2 regions of the Castellaniella denitrificans genome follow, and region 1 is predicted to be linked to the other one. Evidence: predicted binding sites of a transcription regulator. Region 1 holds the regulator's gene; the other holds the start of a gene.
What was found. The regulator LexA, encoded in region 1, represses DNA repair genes until DNA is damaged. The targets are predictions, from matches to a motif close to ACTGTATNNNNATACAGT.
Positions count from the first base shown of each region.

Region 2: the regulator LexA is predicted to act here: its motif matches at 3,621-3,638, upstream of recA (recombinase RecA).

Region 1 is NZ_JBHSEZ010000003.1:29,210-35,136, forward strand. Features, by position in the region: gene uvrB (excinuclease ABC subunit UvrB) at 1-570, opposite strand, end outside; gene ACFO27_RS05645 (amino acid aminotransferase) at 830-2,035, shown strand; gene lexA (transcriptional repressor LexA) at 2,229-2,966, shown strand; gene lon (endopeptidase La) at 3,142-5,598, opposite strand; gene clpX (ATP-dependent Clp protease ATP-binding subunit ClpX) at 5,826-5,927, opposite strand, start outside.
Region 2 is NZ_JBHSEZ010000028.1:400,628-406,554, reverse strand. Features, by position in the region: gene metE (5-methyltetrahydropteroyltriglutamate--homocysteine S-methyltransferase) at 1-921, opposite strand, end outside; gene ACFO27_RS13975 (LysR family transcriptional regulator) at 1,024-1,938, shown strand; gene recX (recombination regulator RecX) at 1,939-2,478, opposite strand; gene recA (recombinase RecA) at 2,468-3,520, opposite strand; gene ACFO27_RS13960 (response regulator) at 3,805-4,506, shown strand; gene ACFO27_RS13955 (sensor histidine kinase) at 4,522-5,927, shown strand, end outside.

The DNA of each region.
Region 1 (5,927 bases):
GTCGCCCGTGCGCAGCGTCAGCACCATCGCATGGTAGTCGCCCGGATTGCCGATCCCGTAGATGCAGGACACCGTGCCCACGATGATGGTGTCGGGGCGCTCCAGCAGGCTCTTGGTGGCCGACAGGCGCATCTGCTCGATGTGCTCGTTGATGGACGAGTCCTTCTCGATGAACAGGTCGCGCGAAGGCACGTAGGCCTCGGGCTGGTAGTAGTCGTAGTAGGACACGAAATATTCCACCGCGTTGCGGGGGAAGAATTCGCGCATTTCCGCGTAGAGCTGGGCGGCCAGGGTCTTGTTGGGCGCCAGCACGATGGCCGGCCGCCCGGTGCGGGCGATCAGGTTGGCCATGGTGTAGGTCTTGCCCGAGCCCGTCACGCCCAGGAGCGTCTGGCACATGAGCCCGTCGCGCACGCCCTCTTCCAGCGCGTCGATCGCGGCCGGCTGGTCGCCGGCCGGCGGATAGGGCTGGAAGAGCTGGAAGGGACTGTCCGGATACTGGACGAACCCCGGCCCGGACGCGGGCGCGGCCTGCGCGGATTCGGTCTGCAATTTGACCTGACTGGACATGGGACTCAACTGGACACTGTTCGGGTAAACCCCTTATTATCACACTGTTGGCCCACGTGACCAAGGGAACCTCTGAACCAGTCAAGCGGAAAGCGGGCGCTGTGGTTCGGGATGGAATGCAAGGCGCGAACCGCAGCGATAGCCGTAGCTATCGCGAGGATGAGCAACGCAGCAGGCCGCCCGAATCCGCAGATGCACGCGGCGCGATGACTGGTTCAGAGGTTCCCAAGACTCCCCTCTTATCGTCCTCCCGGTAACCATGTCCTCCATCTTCGCATCCGTCGAACTCGCTCCGCGCGACCCCATCCTGGGCCTGAACGAACAATTCAAGGCCGACACCCGGACCACCAAGGTCAATCTCGGCGTCGGCGTCTACTACGACGACGCGGGCCACATCCCCCTGCTGAAGGCCGTCCGCCAGGCCGAAGCCCGCCTGTTCGAGCAGGCCGAGCCGCGCAACTACCTGCCGATCGACGGCATTCCCGGCTACAACACCGGCGCCCGCACCCTGCTGCTGGGCGCCGGCTCGCCGCTGATCGCCGAGCACCGCTCGCTGACGGTCCAGACCCTGGGCGGAACCGGCGCGCTGAAGGTCGGCGCCGACTTCCTCAAGCAGATCCTGCCCGACGCCAAGGTCGCCATCAGCAACCCCAGCTGGGCCAACCACGAAGCCCTGTTCTCCGCCGCCGGCTTCCCGGTCGTCAGCTACGACTACTACGACGCCGCCACGCATGGCCTGGACTTCGGCGGCATGCTGGCCTCGCTGCGCGCCCTGCCCGCCGGCACCATCGTGGTGCTGCACGCCTGCTGCCACAACCCCACCGGCGTCGATCCCACCCTGGATCAATGGCAGGAAATCGCCCGCGCGCTGCAGGCCGGCCAGCTGGTGCCCTTCCTGGACATCGCCTACCAGGGCTTCGGCGACGGCATCGAGGAAGACGCCGCCGTGGTGCGCCTGTTCGCGGATCTGGGCATGACCATGTTCATCAGTTCCTCGTTCTCCAAGTCCTTCTCGCTGTACGGTGAGCGCGTCGGCGCCCTGACCCTGGTGACCGGCGGCGACGAGGAAAGCACCCGCGTGCTCAGCCAGCTGAAGCGCGTCATCCGCACCAATTACTCCAACCCGCCCACCCATGGCGGCGCCCTGGTCTCGACCGTGCTGAACACGCCTGAACTGTACAAGCTGTGGGCCGAGGAACTGGCCGGCATGCGCGACCGCATCCGCGCCATGCGCCACCAGCTGGTCGAAAAGATCCAGGCCCAGGGCGTGGACCAGGACTTCAGCTTCGTCAAGGCCCAGCGCGGCATGTTCTCGTACTCCGGCCTGACCAAGCCCCAGGTGGAACGCCTGCGCGAGGACTTCGGTATCTATGCCGTCGGCAGCGGCCGGATCTGCGTGGCCGCCCTGAACAGCGGCAACATCGACTACGTCGCCCGCGCGGTGGCCGACGTGATCAAGAACTGATCCCGTCCGCGCCGCCTTCCACCGGAAGGCGTTCCGGACCGGCATGCGGCGGGGCCTTCGGGCCCCGTCGCCGTTTTTCGGCGCCGCCGTTTCGGCGCCGCCGCGGTTTTCCGCCGGCGCACGGCCTTTTCCGCTTGCGCCGTCCGCGCCCTTCCGTCACAATACGGGCTGTGTTTCCATCCAGTAACGCGACATGGCCCTGAAACTCACCGCCCGGCAATCCCAGATCCTGGACATCATCCGGCAGGCTGTCCAGCAGGCGGGCCGCCCCCCCACCCGGGCCGAAATCGCCCGTCAATTGGGGTTCCGCTCGGCCAACGCCGCCGAAGACCACCTCCGCGCGCTGGAGCGCAAAGGCTACATCCGCCTGTCGGCCGCCACCTCGCGCGGCATCCAGCTCACCGAGCAGGCCCGGGCGGTCGCCGCCGACACCGATCCGTCGGGCGCTCGCGCCGCCGGCCAGCCTCCCGCGTCAGGCGGCGCCCCGGCGCACGCGCCCGGCCCCCTGCCCGGCGCCCCGGCCTGGATCGCGCCGTCCGACAGCCGCCTGGTGCCGCTGGTCGGCCGCGTAGCCGCCGGCAGCCCCGTCCTGGCGGCCGAGCACGTCGAACGCGAAATCCCCCTGGCCCCCCACCTGTTCGAAGCGGCGCCCGACTATCTGCTGCGCGTGCGCGGCAGCAGCATGCGCGACGCGGGCATCCTCGACGGCGACCTGCTGGCCGTGCGCAGCACGCCCCAGGCGCGCCACGGCCAGATCGTGGTCGCCCGCCTGGGCGACGACGTCACCGTCAAGCGCCTGGACCACCAGGGCCGCCGCATCCGCCTGCTGCCCGAAAACCCCGACTTCCAGCCCATCGACGTGGGACCGGGCGACGACTTCGCCATCGAAGGCATCGCCGTCGGCCTGATCCGCACCACCGCGCTGCACTGAAACGCCGGCGCCCCTCCCTGCGTTCATCCGAGCCAGAAGCGACAAGGGCTCCCTTTCGGGGAGCCCTTGGTCGTTTCGCCGGCCACTGGACCGCGCCGCGCACGGATAAGAAGTCGTTCCGACCCGCCGGGCACGGGCCGGTCCGCGCGGGGACCGGCCCGAGGCCAGGTCCGTCTCAGTGCTTCATCACCCCGCCGCTGCCGGCCTCGGCCGGCTTGGCGGCGGCGACCGCCTCGGCCGCCAGGCGGGCGACTTCCTCGTCGGACAGGGGCACGGGCATGCGCTGCAAGGCGACTTCCAGCACCCGGTCGATCCAGCGCACCGGGATGATCTCCAGGTGGTTTTTCACGTTGTCCGGGATTTCCGCCAGGTCCTTGACGTTTTCCTCGGGGATCATCACGGTCTTGATGCCGCCGCGATGCGCCGCCAGCAGCTTTTCCTTCAGGCCGCCGATTTCCAGGATCTCGCCGCGCAGGGTGATCTCGCCCGTCATGGCGACGTCGGCGCGCACCGGAATGCCCGTCAGCGCCGACACCATGGCGGTGGTGATCGCGGCCCCGGCCGAGGGGCCGTCCTTGGGCGTGGCGCCTTCCGGGAAGTGGATGTGCAGGTCGCGCTTCTCGAAGGCCTGGTCGGCGATGCCCCACTTGCGGGCGCGGGCGCGCACCACCGTGCGGGCGGCCTCGACCGATTCCTTCATCACGTCGCCCAGCGAGCCCGTGCGCAGGACCACGCCCTTGCCCGGCATGTCGGCCGCCTCGATGGTCAGCAGGTCGCCGCCGACTTCCGTCCAGGCCAGGCCGGTGACCTGGCCGACCTTGTCTTCCTTTTCGGCCACGCCGAAACTGAAGCGGCGCACCCCCAGGAAATCATTCAGGTTGGCGGCATTCACCACGATCGTTTCCTGGATGCTGGCCTTCCGGCCCCGTTCGACCGGGTTGGCGGCCAGCAGGCGCTTGACGGCCTTGCGGCAGATCTTGGAGATTTCGCGTTCCAGCGCGCGCACCCCGGCCTCGCGCGTGTAGTAGCGCACGATGTCGCGGATGGCGTCTTCGGAAATGCTCAGCTCGCCTTCCTGGACGCCGTTGTTCTTCATCAGCTTGGGCAGCAGGTGGTCGAAGGCGATGTGGACCTTTTCGTCTTCCGTATAGCCGGACAGGCGGATGACCTCCATCCGGTCCAGCAGGGCCGGCGGAATGTTCAGCGTGTTGCTGGTAGCCACGAACATCACGTCCGACAGGTCGAAATCGACCTCGATGTAGTGGTCCTGGAAGGTGTGGTTCTGTTCCGGATCGAGCACTTCGAGCAGGGCCGAGGACGGGTCGCCGCGGAAATCCGCGCCCAGCTTGTCGATCTCGTCGAGCAGGAACAGCGGATTGCGCACGCCGACCTTGGCCATGTTCTGCAGGATCTTGCCCGGCATGGAGCCGATGTAGGTGCGCCGGTGGCCGCGGATCTCGGCCTCGTCGCGCACGCCGCCCAGCGCCATGCGCACGAACTTGCGGTTGGTCGCGCGGGCCACGGACTGGCCCAGCGAGGTCTTGCCCACGCCCGGGGGCCCGACCAGGCACAGGATCGGGGCCTTGAGCTTGTCCACGCGCTGCTGCACCGCCAGGTACTCGACGATGCGCTCCTTGACCTTTTCCAGGCCGTAGTGGTCGGCGTCGAGAACTTCCTCGGCGTTCTTCAGGGAGTTGTTGACGCGGCTCTTCTTGCGCCACGGCAGGCCCACCAGCGTGTCGATGTAGTTGCGCACCACGGTGGCCTCGGCCGACATGGGCGACATCAGCTTGAGCTTCTTCAGCTCGGCGTCGGCCTTCTTGCGGGCTTCCTTGGGCAGGTGCGCCGCGGCGATCCGGCGTTCGAGCTCTTCGATGTCGGCGCCTTCCTCGCCCTCGCCCAGTTCCTTCTGGATGGCCTTGACCTGCTCGTTCAGGTAGTAGTCGCGCTGGCTCTTCTCCATCTGCTTCTTCACGCGGCCGCGAATGCGCTTCTCGACCTGCAGGATCTCGATTTCCGATTCCAGCTGGGCCAGCAGGGCTTCCAGGCGGCGCGCGGCGCCGGGCATGTCCAGCAGGGACTGCTTCTGCTCGATCTTCAGGGGCAGATGGGCGGCGATGGTGTCGGCCAGGCGTCCGGCGTCCTCGATCCCGGACAGCGAAGTCAGGATTTCCTGGGGGATCTTCTTGTTCAGCTTGACGTACTGCTCGAACTGGGCCACGACGGCGCGGCGCAGGGCCTCGGCTTCCGCCTGGTCGGACTGGTCCTCGTCGATGCCGGACACGCGCGCCGAGAAATGCGATTCGGCGTCGGTGACTTCATGGACGCGGGCGCGCTGCAGGCCTTCGACCAGCACCTTGACGGTGCCGTCGGGCAGCTTCAGCATTTGCAGGATGTTGGCCGCGCAGCCGATTTCGTACAGGTCGTCGGGCGTGGGCTCGTCCTTGCCGGCGGACTTCTGGGCCACCAGCATCACGCTGCTGCCGGCTTCCATCGCCAGCTCGAGCGCCTTGATGGAACGCGGCCGTCCCACGAACAGGGGGATGACCATGTGGGGAAAGACCACGACGTCGCGCAGCGGCAGCAGCGGCAGTTCCACAGGTTCCTGGGTCAGAATCTGGCTAGCAGACATGGTTGATTCCTCAAGCGATTGAATCTGAAAGAAAAAGGAAGCGCGGGCTTCCTTTTTCGCATAGTGCCTGCTGATGAATATGGCGCCGCGCGGGTACTTTTCAAGAGCCGGGGGCACATCGCCAGTATACGGGAACCGGTCCCCGGACGGGTCCGGAGCATTCCGCGAGCCGCCGCGCCCGGCCCAGCGCCCTCCCGAGGGAGCGGGACCCGCGCCCCGGTGCGCGGTCAGGCGGCGGCGGAGCGCAGGGGCTTGTCTTCCGTCTGGCGGTCGGGCCGGGGCCCCTTGATCAGGGTCGGCGTGGTCCGGCCTTCGACCGCGTCCTTTTC
Region 2 (5,927 bases), on a different contig from region 1:
CAGGTCGGCGCGCCAGACGTTGCGCCCGTCGATCACCCCCAGGGACAGGACCTGTTCGTCACGCAGCGCGGCCAGCACGGCTGCTCGCTGGTCCGGCGCCCGCACCAGGTCCACGTGCAGGCCGTGCACCGGCAGGGACTTGATCACGTCCAGGTTGTGTTCGATGCCGCCGAAATACGTCGCCAGCAGCACCTTCGGCCCCTGCGCCGCCAGGCGGGCGCAGACGCCGGCCAGCGCCTCGCGCCAGGCCGGCGGCAGGTCCAGCACCAGGATGGGCTCGTCGATCTGCACCCACTCCACGCCCTGGGCGGCCAGCCGCCGCAGCACCTGCTCGTAGACGGCCAGCAGGCCGGGCAGCAGGTCCAGCTTGGCGGCGTCGGCGGCACCGCCCGTGTAGGCGTCCCCCTTGCCCAGCCACAGCCAGGTCAGGGGACCCGGGATCACCGGACGGGCGCGATGACCCAGCGCCTGGGCCTCGGCCACCTGCTCGAACAGCGATTCGCGCGCGATGCGGTAGGTCTGGCCGGGATGAAGCTCCGGCACAATGTAGTGATAGTTGGTGTCGAACCACTTGGTCATTTCGCAGGCCGCCGCGGGGGTGCCCGACGGGGCGCGGCCGCGCGCCATGCGGAACAGGGTGTCCAGGTCGACCGGGGCGCCGTCCGCCTGGCCGAAACGCGCCGGCACGGCGCCCAGCAGCGTGGTCCATTCCAGGATGTGGTCGTACCAGGCGAAATCGCCGACCGGCACCCATTGCGCGCCGGCTTCGGCCTGGATCGCCCAGTGGCGGGCGCGCAGTTCGCGGCCCGTGGCCAGCAGGCTGTCCAGATCGGCCTTGCCGGCCCAATAGGCTTCCTGGGCGCGCTTCAGTTCCCGCGCGGCGCCGATTCGGGGAAAACCCAGATTATGAATGATCGTCATGATTAATCCTGATAACATTAAAATTATTCAATGAATGACATTCTGCCTGGGCAAATAAAAAATAAAAAATCAAATCCTGCACGGATAACATGAGAGAAATTCATGATTGAGCTTCGTCATCTGGAAACCCTCCTGGCCATCCGCAACGGCGGCAGTCTGCAGGAAGCCGCCGAGCGCCTGCACCTGACCCAGTCGGCCCTGTCGCATCAGCTGCGCGACCTGGAAGTGCGGCTGAAGACGCCGCTGCTGAACCGGCGCACCCGCCCCGCCCGCCTGACGACGGCGGGCCTGCGGCTGGTGGCGCTGGCCGAGGACGTGCTGCCGCGCGTGCGCGCGGCGGAACAGGAACTGCGCCGCCTGGCCGCCGGCCGCGCCGGCCGCCTGCACGTCGCCATCGACTGCCATTCCTGCTTCCAGTGGCTGATGCCCACGCTGGACGCGTTCCGCAAGGACTGGCCGGAAGTCTCGCTGGACCTGACGGCGGCGTTTTCCTTCGCCCCCCTGCCCGCCCTGGCGCGCGGCGACCTGGACGTGGTGATCACCTCCGACCCCGAACCGCTGGAATCGGTGGACTATGCGCCGCTGTTCGCCTACGAACTAGTGCTGGCGGTTTCCAGCCGGGGACCGCTGGGCGCGGCCGACCGGATCCGGCCCGAGAATCTCGCCGGCCAGGTCCTGATCACCTACCCGGTCGACCGGACCCGGCTGGACGTCTATACGGCCTTCCTGGATCCGGCCGGCATCGAGCCGGCCGCCGTGCGCACGGCGGAACTGACCCCCATGATCGTGCAGCTCGTCGCCAGCGGCCGGGGCGTGGCGGCGCTGCCCAGTTGGGCGCTGGACGAATACAGGAACCTGCCGGGACTGAAAATCTGCCGGCTGGGGTCGGGGATCTGGCGCACGCTGCAGGCCGGCATCCGCGCCGAAGACGCTGAAACCGCCTATGTCCAGGCTTTCCTGGAACAGGCGCGGCGCACGTGTTTCGAGACCCTGCCGGGCATCCGGGCGCCGGGCTGATCAACGGCCCAGCAGGCGCCGGATGCAATCGGCGGAAAAGCCCCGCCCCGCCATGAAGCGGTACTGCCGCGCATATTCGCGGGGGTCGGCGGGCGGCTGGCCGAACTTGCGCGCCCAGACGGCGCGCGCGCGTTCGGCTTCGGTGGCGCGCAGGGTGTCCCGCAAGTCGGCGAGCTGATCGTCGGCCAGCCCCTGTTGGCGCAAGGCGCCCAGGATGCGTTGCGCACCCTGGCGGGCGGCGGCGCGGTGGGCATAGGCCTGGGCGTAGCGCTGGTCGGACTGCCAGTGTTCGCGCGCCAGGTCGTCGAGCACCGCTTCGACGGCGGCGGGATCGTCGCACCAGGCGGACAGCTTGCGGCGCAATTCCTGGCGGGAATGCTCCCGCCGGGACAGATAGGCCACGGCCCGCGCCTTCAGGCTGAGGCCGGAACCGGAGCCAGGCCTGGCCCCGGACCCGCGCCGGGACGGGTCATCGCCGTCCGGCGATGCGGCATCGCCGCCGGACACGGTGCTGAACCCGCCGTCGGACCTATTCCCCATCGGCGGCGGAGGCCGCGGGCACGGCCCGGAGGGCGATGCCCAGGTGTTCGCGCACGCGGTTCTCGATTTCGAAGGCCATGTCCGGGTGTTCCTTCAGGTATTCGCGGACGTTGTCCTTGCCCTGGCCGATCCGTTCGCCGTTGTAGCTGTACCAGGCGCCGGACTTGTCGATCAGGCCGGCCTGGACGCCCAGGTCGATGATCTCGCCTTCGCGGGAAATGCCGGTGCCGTACATGATGTCGAATTCGACCTGCTTGAACGGCGGGGCGACCTTGTTCTTGACGATTTTGACGCGGGTTTCGTTGCCGACGACCTCGTCGCCCTTCTTGATCGAGCCGATGCGGCGGATGTCCAGGCGCACGGAGGCATAGAACTTCAGCGCGTTGCCGCCCGTGGTGGTTTCGGGGTTGCCGAACATGACGCCGATCTTCATGCGGATCTGGTTGATGAAGATCACCATGCAGTTGGCGCGCTTGATCGTGGCGGTGAGCTTGCGCAGGGCCTGGCTCATCAGGCGGGCCTGCAGGCCGGGCAGCGAGTCGCCCATGTCGCCTTCGATTTCGGCCTTGGGCACCAGCGCGGCGACCGAGTCGATCACGATCAGATCGACCGAGCCCGAACGCACCAGGGCGTCGGTGATTTCCAGGGCCTGCTCGCCGGTGTCCGGCTGGGAGATCAGCAGGTCTTCCAGGTTGACGCCCAGGCGCGAGGCGTACTGGACGTCCAGGGCGTGCTCGGCGTCGACGAAGGCGCAGGTGCCGCCGATCTTCTGCATTTCGGCGATGACCTGCAGGGTGAGCGTGGTCTTGCCGGAGGATTCCGGACCGTAGACCTCGACCACCCGGCCGCGCGGCAGGCCCCCGACGCCCAGGGCGATGTCCAGCCCCAAGGAACCGGTGGACACGACCTGGATGTCGTGTTCGACCTGGTTGTCGCCGTAGCGCATGATCGAGCCCTTGCCGAACTGCTTTTCGATCTGAGACAGCGCGGCGGCCAGCGCCTTGGCGCGTTCGGGGTTGGCCTTGCCGGAGCGTTCATCCATGGGGGAATTCCTATCGTGAGTGACAAGCCGCCGGCACCGTGGCCGCGGGGCGGCCGGGTCCGCCTGCGGCGGGGTTCGGGAAATTATGGCATTAAATTATACTGTATGGAAATACAGATATGCCAATCCGGTCCCGGAGAAACGGCGGGACCGGGCGGCGGGGACGCAGGCGGCCCCGCCGCGCCCATCGTTTACCCTAGATGACCTGACGAGGCCGGGCATGCCACAATGGTCATGGTATGGGCCGTTTCAGCGCCCGCCTCCCCCTGGATGTCATTTCCGCCATGCGTATCCTGATTGCCGAGGACGACAGCATTCTCGCGGACGGGCTGTCCCGATCGCTGCGCTACGAAGGCTATGCCGTGGACGTCGTCAACGACGGCTCCAGCGCCGATTCCGCACTGCAACTGCAGGCCTTCGACCTCCTGATCCTTGACCTGGGCCTGCCGCGCCTGGACGGCCTGTCCGTGCTGCGCAAGCTGCGCCAGCGCGGCACCCCCCTGCCGGTCCTGATCCTGACGGCCGCCGACTCCATCGAACAGCGCGTGGAAGGCCTGGACCTGGGCGCCGACGACTACATGTCCAAGCCCTTCGCCCTCAGCGAGCTGGAAGCCCGCGTACGCGCCCTGATCCGCCGCCACGGCGGCGCGCGCGCGTCCGTCCTGCGCCACGGGCGCCTCGCCTTCGACCTGAATGGACGCGTGGCCACCATCGACGACGCCGCCGTCGAGCTGTCCGCCCGCGAGACCAGCCTGCTGGAAATCTTCCTGTCGCGCAGCGGCCGCATGATCAGCAAGCACCAATTGGTCGACCTGCTGTGCGAATGGGGCGAGGAAGTCACCACCAACGCCATCGAAGTCTACATCCACCGGCTGCGCAAGAAGATCGAGCCGGCCGGCGTCCACATCCTGACCGTGCGCGGCCTGGGATACTGCCTGGAGCCCGACAGCCGCGCCGTGCCGGCGGACACGGCGGCCGTCGGCTGACGGCGCGCCCCCGCCATGTTCGCCGATCCGGTACCGCGCAGGCCCCGCCGACGGCACGCGACCCTGCTGGGCCGCATCCTGCTGTGGATGATCGTGCCGCTGTTCGTCCTGTGGTCGATCGGCATCGTCATCACCTACTTCATTTCCCTGAACATCGCCAACTCGCCCTACGACCGGACGTTGTCGAGCCACCTGCGCCTGCTGCGCCATGAAGTCGAACAGCAGCGCCTGGCCGGCGGCGTGACGCTGTCCGAATCGGCCCGCACGGTGCTGGCCGGCAGCGCGGACGAATCCGCCACCAGCTGGCAGATCCTGGACGCCAACGGCCACCTGCTGGCGGGCGACCCCGGCATTCCCACCCCGGAAAACTGGGGCTACGACATCGACCAGATCCGCTTCCGCAACGCGTCCCAGAACCACCAGTCCATCCGCATGGCCTACGTCTGGGGCGGACGCGACCAGGACGGCACCGGCTTCCTGACGGTCGTGGCGGAGCCGGCCGAGGCGCGCGCCACGCTGCAGCAGGAGATCCTGACCGGCATGCTGACGCCCCAGCTGATCATCCTGCCCCTGGCCGCCATGCTGGCCGGGCTGGGCCTGACCCAGGGCCTGGAGCCCCTCAGCCTGCTCCAGGAACTCATGCGGCGGCGCAAGCCCAGCGACCTGTCGCCCATCCGCGACGACCTGGCGCCGGCGGAGATCGTGCCGCTGATCGCCTCCATGAACAACGTGCTGCAGCGCCTGTCGGACTCCATCGAGTCCCAGCGGCGCTTCGTCGCCAACGCCGCCCACCAGTTGAAGACCCCGCTGGCCGGCATCCGCACCCAATGCGAACTGGCCTTGCGCGAGCAGGAACCCGAGCGCATCCGCGACAGCCTGCAGCAGTTGATCACTGGATCCCAGCGCGCCACCCGGCTGGTGAACCAATTGCTGCTGCTGGCGCGGGCGGAATCCATCGACCCCACCCAGCCGCGCACCACCGAATTGCTGGACTTGCTGCCGCTGGCCGAGACCTGCACCCTGGAATGGGTCGAGACCGCCCTGCGGCGCCGCATCGACCTGGGCTTCGAATCGCCCGGCGAGCCCCTGCCGATCTTCGGCAACGCGGTGATGATCCGCGAGCTGCTGAACAACCTGATCGACAACGCCCTGCTCTACACGCCCCAGGGCGGCCAGGTCACCGTGCGCGCCCTGCCCGAGGGCGACCGGGTCTGCCTCGAAGTCCAGGACTCGGGCCCGGGCATCCCGCCCGAAGAACAATCCCGGGTCTTCGACCGCTTCTACCGGATCCTCGGTCATGGAGCCGAAGGCAGCGGCCTGGGCCTGGCGATCGTGCGCGAAGTCGCCGAACACCACCATGCCACCATCGCCTTCCTGCCGCCCGGCAACCACCGCGACCCGGTCAGCGCCGGCACCCGGCT